2 regions of the Kitasatospora sp. MMS16-BH015 genome follow, and region 1 is predicted to be linked to the other one. Evidence: predicted binding sites of a transcription regulator. Region 1 holds the regulator's gene; the other holds the start of a gene.
The links. The regulator HspR, encoded in region 1, represses chaperone genes until heat shock. The targets are predictions, from matches to a motif close to TTGAGNNNNNNNNNCTCAA.
Positions count from the first base shown of each region.

Region 1 (4,378 bases):
GACGTCGATCACCGAGCTCAAGGAGGCCCTGAAGGGCGAGGACATCGCGGCCATCCGCGAGGCGACCGAGAAGGTCTCCACCACCGCCCAGAAGCTCGGCGCGGCCCTCTACGCCAACGCCGACGCGGCCGCCCCCGCCGGTGACTCCGCCGAGGCCAAGGCCGAGGACGACGTGGTCGACGCCGAGATCGTCGACGACGAGAAGCCGAAGGGTGACAAGGCATGACGGAGAAGCCGCAGGGCGACAAGCCCGGCGACGACTCCGCCGAGGAGGCCGTCCTGAAGGCCGCCGAGGAGGCGGTCTCGGGCGGCGCCGCGGAGGAGCTCGCCGCAGCGCAGCGCGAGGTCACCGAGCGCACGGCCGACCTGCAGCGGCTCCAGGCCGAGTACCAGAACTACCGCAAGCGGGTCGAGCGCGACCGGCTGACGGTGCGCGAGATCGCGGTCTCCAACATCCTGGAGGCCCTGATCCCGGTGCTGGACGACATCGGCCGGGCCCGTGAGCACGGCGAGGTCACCGGTGGCTTCAAGTCCGTCTCCGACAACCTGGAGACGGTGGTCGCCAAGCTGGGCCTGCAGCAGTTCGGCAAGGAGGGCGAGCCCTTCGACCCGACGCTGCACGAGGCGCTGATGCACAGCTACTCCTCGGACGTCACCGAGGACACCTGTGTCCAGATCCTCCAGCCGGGCTACCGGATCGGCGAGCGGGTCATCCGCCCGGCGATGGTGGCCGTGGCCGAGCCCCAGCCGGGCGCCGCGTCCTCGGACGCGGAGAAGCCCGCCAAGCCCTCGGGCGACAAGGCTGACGGCTCCGCCGAAAGCTGACAGTCTGTGCGCTGCGGAGTCGTACGTCGTCAGGTACGACGGACGGCTCCGCAGCGGCATATCGAAATGCACTTCGGGAGGTTGTGGCAGGCATGAGTGCCAAGGACTACGTGGAGAAGGACTACTACAAGGTCCTGGGTGTGCCGAAGGACGCCACCACCGCCGAGATCAAGAAGACGTACCGGAAGCTGGCCCGCGAGTTCCACCCGGACGCCAACAAGGGTGACGCCAAGGCGGAGGACCGCTTCAAGGACATCTCCGAGGCGTACGACGTGCTCTCGGACGACAAGCGCCGCAAGGAGTACGACGAGGCCCGCAGCCTGTTCGGCTCCGGGGGCTTCCGCTCCGGCGGGCCCGGCGGCGGCGCCTCCTTCGACTTCGGCGACCTCTTCTCCGGCTCCGCCCAGGGCGGCAGCGGCGGTATCGGCGACGTGTTCGGCGGCCTGTTCAACCGCGGCGGCCGACAGGCCCAGCCGCGCCGGGGCGCGGACGTGGAGACCGAGGTCACCCTCTCCTTCGAGGAGGCCGTGGACGGCGCCACCGTGCCGCTGCGGATGACCAGCCAGGCCCCCTGCAAGGTCTGCGCCGGCACCGGCGCCAAGGCCGGCACCACCCCCCGGGTCTGCCCCACCTGCGTGGGCGCGGGCACCGTGAGCCGGGGCCAGGGCGCCTTCGCGCTCTCCGAGCCCTGCCGCGACTGCAAGGGCCGCGGCATGCTGGTCGACGACCCGTGCACCGAGTGCCACGGCAGCGGCCGGGCCTCCTCGGCCCGCACCATGCAGGTCCGCATCCCGGCCGGCGTCCAGGCCGACCAGCGCATCCGGCTCAAGGGCAAGGGCGCCCAGGGCGAGCGCGGCGGGCAGCCGGGCGACCTCTACGTCACCGTGCACGTCGACCCCCACCCGGTCTTCGGCCGCAAGGGCGACAACCTGACGGTCACCGTGCCGGTGTCCTTCCCCGAAGCCGCTCTGGGCGGCACCATCGAGGTGCCCACCCTGGCCGGCCCGTCGGTCAAGCTCCGCCTCCCGGCGGGCAGCGCCAACGGACTCACCCTCCGCGCCCGGGGCAAGGGCGCCACCCGCAAGGACGGCACCCGCGGCGACCTGCTGGTCACCGTGGAGGTCGCGGTCCCGAAGAGCGTCGAGGGCGACGCCCTGACGGCCCTGGAGCAGTATCGCGAGGCCACCGCCTCGGACGACCCACGAGCCGACCTCTTCCGGGCGGCGGAGGGAGCGTGACCAGATGATGCGTGATCCCATGAACAGCCAGGAACCGATCGGTCCGGGCCCCGGCCTCGGCGAGGGCCTGCCCGGCGGCACCCGCCGCGCCTCGGCGCCCCGGGTCACCTACCAGCTCACCGAAGAGACGCCCGTCTACGTCATCTCGGTGGCCGCCGAGCTCTCCGGCCTGCACCCCCAGACCCTCCGCCAGTACGACCGCCTCGGCCTGGTCTGCCCCGACCGCACGGCCGGCCGCGGCCGCCGCTACTCGGCCCGCGACATCCAGCAGCTGCGGGAGGTCCAGCGCCTCTCCCAGGACGAGGGCATCAACCTGGCCGGCATCAAGCGCATCATCGAGCTCGAGAACCAGGTGGCCGCCCTCCAGTCCCGGATCACCGAACTGGCCGCCACCCTCGACGCCACCGCCAGCTCCCTCCAGCAGCGCGAGGCCGCCGTCCACGCCTCCTACCGCCGCGACCTCGTCCCCTACCAGTCCGTCCAGCAGTCCAGCGCCCTGGTCGTCTGGCGGCCGAAGCGCTGAGCGGTGCGTCGCCCATGCCGCCGATACCCTTCGAACAGGGGGTGTCGGCGGCTCGGCTTTGGGTGAGAGAGTGCGACCCAGTCGTGATGACTGCGGCAAATTCAATACTCACGGTCGCCCATCGGCAGTGCCCCCATATGATCCCCGTTGGGCGCACAACACCCGTCCATCCGATCAGCCGACGGCAAGGAGCCCAGATGACTGAGACGGACGAGCCCGGGCTCACCACCGGCGGTTTGGGAGTTCTCTCCACCGAGGCCAGGGAGCTCTACCGATCGGTCATGAGAGCCCACGGTCGGCTCCGTCCGGCGGACACCGACGAGGCCGTGCGCGGCTGCCTGCACGAGCTGACGGATATCGGCCTGCTCGTGCCGGACACCGACAATCCCGACGTGCTGGTCGCCATAGATCCGGAGCAGCTGTCCGTCCGTCTCAGCACCACCTGGCAGCGCAAGGCGCTGGACCTGCTCAACCGGGCCGTGTCGCTGCCCGCCGAGCTCCAGGAGCTCGCCGAGTCCTTCCGGGTGCCGGAGCAGACCGGGGGCACGATCGAGTATGTCCGAGGCAAAGTGCTGATCAACCAGCGTCTCGGCCAGCTGGTCAGCAGTTGCATGGAGGAAATGCTGGCCGCCCAACCCGGCGGGCCGCGTCCCCCTGAGGCACTGGCCGGCGTGATCGACCGGGATCTCGAAATGCTGCGCCGCGGCGCCGACATCCGGACGATCTACCACCCGAGCACCCGGTACCACCCGCCGACCCGGGACTACGTTGCCGCGATAGCCGAACACGGCGGTCAAGTACGGACACTCGACGAGCCCTACACGCGACTTATCGTGATCGACCGTCGAACTGCCGTGATTCCGGTGGCCGAGGATCTAAACTTGGCCGCGTTCATTCACGATCAGGCCGTCATAAGCTACCTTGTGGAAGAGGTATTCGAGCGGAACTGGAGTCGGGGGTTGGACTTTGACGGAACACGGACAGTTCCGCCACAAGTCGTTTCCCGCCTGCGTCAGACGATCATCGATCTCCTGCTGAAGGGGATCAACCACCGCGTTATCGCCCGACGCCTGGGCATCAGTGAGCGCACCTTGGCCCGCCATATCGCTGAGATGCGCGAGGAGTACCACGTGGAGTCGCTCTTCCAGCTGGGCTACGTCCTGGCCAGGACCAACCCCGAAGTCGTCGAGTCGACCGAAGCCTTCGGGTGACATCGTTCGCCCGGACGCCCCGTTCGCCCGGGTGGGAGCAGCAGGAACAGGCGGCTCAGGTCCAGGCCGAGTCCAGCGGGGACACCGTGGGCAGGGCCTTCGCCATCGACTGATCGGCCGAGACGACCGTCGTGGCTCGCGTCCAGGCGCTGTCTGCAGCGTGTGCCAGATTGCTGCTGGTCAACATCGCTGCACCCAGGGCAAGTGGCACGGCGACGAAGCGAACAAAACGGCGCATGCGAGACATTGCGACCAAATCCTTCCTCGGGGTTATGCCTCACCAAAAAATGAAGCCTCGAACATTAGCTCAGATCATGCCTCACAGACAGGGTCACTGTCACTGCGTCCGCTTTCTGCAAGGTGCGTCATCTCGCTGCCAGGCAGCCAGATGCCACCATGTGTCAGTGGACGTACCGGCTCCGGCCGTTGGACGATCAGCAGGTCTCACCGGGAACAACCCGCCGTCTCCCCGGTGCTGATGCGGTCCCCCGTCAGTCAGCGACAGCTCGCCCGAGGAACACCACCGAACCGGCACAGCACGGTGCCGGCCGAGCGGATCTCCCGGCCCGCTCCACCGGCAG
Region 1 covers NZ_CP025394.1:4,267,871-4,272,248, forward strand. The annotation lists gene dnaK (molecular chaperone DnaK) at 1-226, shown strand, start outside; gene grpE (nucleotide exchange factor GrpE) at 223-825, shown strand; gene dnaJ (molecular chaperone DnaJ) at 918-2,063, shown strand; gene CFP65_RS18485 (heat shock protein transcriptional repressor HspR) at 2,083-2,586, shown strand; gene CFP65_RS18490 (helix-turn-helix domain-containing protein) at 2,784-3,797, shown strand; gene CFP65_RS39020 (hypothetical protein) at 3,853-4,044, opposite strand.

Region 2 (4,378 bases), 1.5 Mb from region 1:
GGTCATGTCGCCTCTGAGTCATCCCCCCGCGAAATGCTCGGTCAGTGACGGTGGACGTAGGGCCCCCCGGTGGCCCGAACGCCCGGTGCCACTACTGCGAGAGGGGTGCCTCCAGGGCGTACCCGACTCCGTGCACCGTGCGGATCCAGCTCGCGCCGATCTTCCGGCGCAGCGCCTTCACGTGGCTGTCGACCGTGCGGGTGCCCGAGGCGTCCGTCCAGTCCCAGACCTCCGCGAGCAGCTGCTCACGGGTGAGCACCGCGCGCGGCTGCGCCGCCAGGCAGGCCAGCAGGTCGAACTCGGTGGGCGTCAGGTGCACGTCGCCCGAGCCGAGCCGGACCCGGCGCTGCACATGGTCGATCTCCAGCTCGCCGAAGCGCAAGCTGCCGAGCGCCGGCGTGCGGGCCGCCTGCTGGGCGCGCTCCACGCGGCGCAGCAGCACGTTGACCCGGGCCGCGAGCTCGCGCATCGAGAACGGCTTGGTCATGTAGTCGTCCGCACCGACCCCGAGGCCGACCAGTAGGTCCGTCTCGTCGTCCCGCGCGGTCAGCATCAGGACGGGCACCGGGCGCTGCGCCTGGATCCGGCGGCACACCTCCAGGCCGTCGAAGCCGGGCAGCATCACGTCGAGCACGACGAGGTCCGGCTGCCAGGTGTGGAAGCCGTCCACCGCGCCGGGCCCGTCGTGGGCCACGGCGACCTTGAACCCCTCCGCGCCCAGCCGGGCCGCGATCGACTCGGCGATCGTGGGTTCGTCCTCGACGACGAGCACGCGTCGTTGTGTGCTCACCGCGCCGTTGCTGGTGTCCTGCTGAATGTCTGTCACGGTCACGCCACCGCCCCCAGGGCTACGGGCCGGCTGCCTGTGGGGACAGCGGGCTCCGCTCGTAGTCGTCTTGTTCCGTCGTGGGCTGTGCCCCGCCAGCGAGCGTACGGACACCGCTGGTGTCCTGGCAGGTCAACCGGACATTTCCGGCCCGGGCGGCGGGTGCCGGACCTGGTCGGGACGGGGCACGGGGCGATACCTTACCCGGCAAAAATATCGCCCGTAACGGTGCGTATGCCGCTGATGGGATGGCACACTCCTCAGCAGCGGGGCTACTGGTCCGTAAACAGAGGGCGGCTCCGGGCCGCGGTGAGGGCCGGGGCGCCGGCTCTTCAAGCGATCTTCACAGCGCATCCTCAGCCGGCTCTCAGAAGTGCCACGTACCGTGGGCACGACAAGTTGCTGGCAGCGAAGTCCGGGGGGCGGAACAGCTGGGAGTGGAGGCGACATGTCACAGGCGCAGAGCGAGACCGCGCGGCCCCGTGAGTCGGGGCCGCTCGCCGAGACGCTGGTGCCTTACGGCGGCCTCCGCTACGGGCTCCGGTACGGCGTGCTCGGTCGGGTGATCGGCGTCGTGCCGACGCCCAGGCGCAACCGCTTCGCGCTCGGTTACCTCCTCGTGCTGCTCGGGACGACCCTCTTCGCCCGCTGCGCCGACCCCGACCTGGTGCACCGCCTCCAGGCCATCTCCAGCACCGACGGCCACAACCTGCTGCACCGCCCGATCGTCTCGCTGCTCTGCAGCGGCCTCTGGGTGGCCGGCCCGCTCTGGATGCCCTACCTCTGGGCCTTCGCCCTCACCGTCGCCCCGCTCGAACGCCGGGTCGGCGCCTGGCGGGCCGCCGCGGTCTTCGCGGCCGGCCACGTGATCGCCACCCTCATCTCCCAGGCCGTGGTCGCCATCGCCGTGGCCACCGGCAGCATGGGCGACGCCGCCCTGGACTCCCTGGACATCGGCGTCAGCTACGGCGTGCTCGCCAGCCTCGGCGCACTCGCCGGCCTGCTCCGGCCGGGCGGGCGGGTCGTCGCCCTCGGCGTGGCCGCCGTGATGATCGGCCACCAGCTGGCCGACGGCACCGACCTGGTGACGGGCGTCGGGCACCCGGTGGCGCTCCTGGTCGGGGTGGGGCTCTGGCGCTGGCTCCGGGGCGGACCCCGGGCCCCGTGGAGGCTCCGGCGTCTGGTCCTTGCTGGGGCGTGATCTTAAGTTGGGGGCGCGGGGAACGGCGCGGCCGACCCTGCACTCTGCTGCTGTCTTACCGGGATGCCCACTTGCACTATCCGTTGACGGTGCAGGTGGGCATCTCTGCGATCTTCACGGCGCGCTCCTTCCGCTTCGCGCAGTTCCCCGCGCCCCTGGGGGATTGTTGTTCTCTCAGAGTGAACAGTGGGGCGGGAACAATCCGGGATCGCCAAACCTTAGTCAGGTCAACTCAACTTCGCTGACTGGGGAGAGATCATGGCATCGACGTCCACTCCGCTCACTCTGCCTGTGCTGCCGCTCGACGACGAGGTCGTGCTCCCCGGCATGGTCGTGCCGCTGGATCTGAAGGACACCGAGGTGCGGGCCGCCGTGGAGGCCGCCCGGGCCGGGGCCCAGGGCGGGAAGCCGCTGGTGCTGCTGGTGCCCCGGCTGGACGGCTCGTACGCGGCGGTCGGCACCTTGGCCTCCGTCGAGCAGGTCGGGCGGCTGGCCGACGGGGAGCCGGCCGCGCTGGTGCGGGCGGTGCGAAGGGTGCGGATCGGCGCCGGTACCACGGGGCCGGGGGCCGCGCTCTGGGTGGAGACCAGTGCGTTCCGAGAGTCCGACGCCGGGCTGCCGGTGGCCGGGCGGGCCGCCGAGCTGGTGAAGGAGTACAAGGCGCTGACCACGCAGTGGCTGCGCAAGCGCGGTGCCTGGCAGGTGGTCGACCGGGTGGCCCAGATCGAGGGCATCGGCGAGTTGGCCGACCAGATCGGGTACGCGCCGTTCGCCACCGCCGAGCAGAAGCTCAAGGTGCTGCTGGAGGCCGACCAGGTGGCCCGCCTGGAGTTCGCGCTGGGCCTGCTGCGCGACCACCTCGCCGAGGAGGAGGTCAACGACACCATCCGCAAGGACGTGGAGGAGGGCGTCGCCAAGCAGCAGAAGGAGTTCCTGCTCCGCCGCCAGCTGGAGGCCGTCCGCAAGGAGCTGGCCGAGCTGAACGGCGAGGCCGTCGACGAGGAGGGCGACTACCGGGCCCGGGTCGAGGCCGCCGACCTGCCCGAGAAGGTGCGGGAGGCCGCGCTCAAGGAGGTCGACAAGCTGGAGCGCTCCTCCGACCAGTCGCCGGAGGGCTCCTGGATCCGCACCTGGCTGGACACCGTCCTGGAGCTGCCCTGGAACGAGCGCAGCGAGCACGCGTACGACATCCAGGGCGCGCGGGCGGTGCTGGACGCCGACCATGCGGGCCTGGGCGACGTGAAGGACCGGATCGTCGAGTACCTGGCCGTGCGCAAGCGCCGGGCCGACCAGGGGCTCGGGCTGGTCGGCGGGCGTGGATCAGAAGGGGCGGCGCGTAGCGCCTCGGTTGAGGGTGGTGGTGGGCGACGGGCGGGCGGCGCGGTGCTGGCGCTGGTCGGGCCGCCCGGGGTGGGCAAGACCTCGCTGGGTGAGTCGGTCGCCCGGGCGATGGGGCGTGACTTCGTCCGGGTCGCGCTCGGCGGCGTGCGGGACGAGGCCGAGATCCGGGGCCACCGCCGCACCTACGTCGGCGCGCTGCCGGGCCGCATCGTGCGGGCGATCAAGGAGGCCGGCTCGATGAACCCGGTCGTGCTGCTCGACGAGATCGACAAGGTCGGCTCCGACTACCGGGGCGACCCGGCGGCGGCGCTGCTCGAGGTGCTCGACCCGGCGCAGAACCACACCTTCCGCGACCACTACCTGGAGGTCGAGCTCGACCTCTCCGACGTGGTCTTCCTGGCCACCGCCAACGTGCTGGAGGCCATCCCCGAGGCGCTGCTCGACCGGATGGAGCTGGTGCGCCTCGACGGCTACACCGAGGACGAGAAGGTGGTCATCGCCCGTGACCACCTGCTGCCCCGGCAGCTGGAGCGGGCCGGGCTGAAGCCCGAGGAGATCACCGTCGAGGAGGCGGCGCTCCGGCTGCTCGCGGGGGAGTACACCCGCGAGGCGGGCGTCCGCAACCTGGAGCGCTCGGTGGCCCGCATCCTGCGGAAGATCGCTGCGCAGAGCGAGCTGGGCGAGCGCGAGCTGCCCACCACCGTCGGCGCGGCCGACCTGCGCGGCCTGATCGGGCGTCCGCACCACACCCCCGAGTCCGCCCAGGAGCCGGCCGAGCGGCGCACCGCGGTGCCGGGCGTGGCCACCGGCCTGGCCGTCACCGGCGCGGGCGGCGACGTCCTCTACATCGAGGCCTCGCTGGCCGACGCCGAGACCGGCGGCACCGGCCTGACCCTGACCGGTCAGCTGGGCGACGTGATGAAGGAGTCCGCGCACATCGCGCTCTCCTACCTGCGTTCGCGCGGCGCCGAGCTGGAGCTGCCGGTCACCGGCCTGCGGGAGCGCGGCAT
Region 2 covers NZ_CP025394.1:5,739,014-5,743,391, forward strand. The annotation lists gene CFP65_RS24830 (cell wall metabolism sensor histidine kinase WalK) at 1-6, opposite strand, end outside; gene CFP65_RS24835 (response regulator transcription factor) at 92-826, opposite strand; gene CFP65_RS24840 (rhomboid-like protein) at 1,275-2,027, shown strand; gene lon (endopeptidase La) at 2,286-4,378, shown strand, end outside.
Region 2: a site for HspR is predicted at 2,245-2,263, ahead of lon (endopeptidase La). Genes of this name have one in related genera too.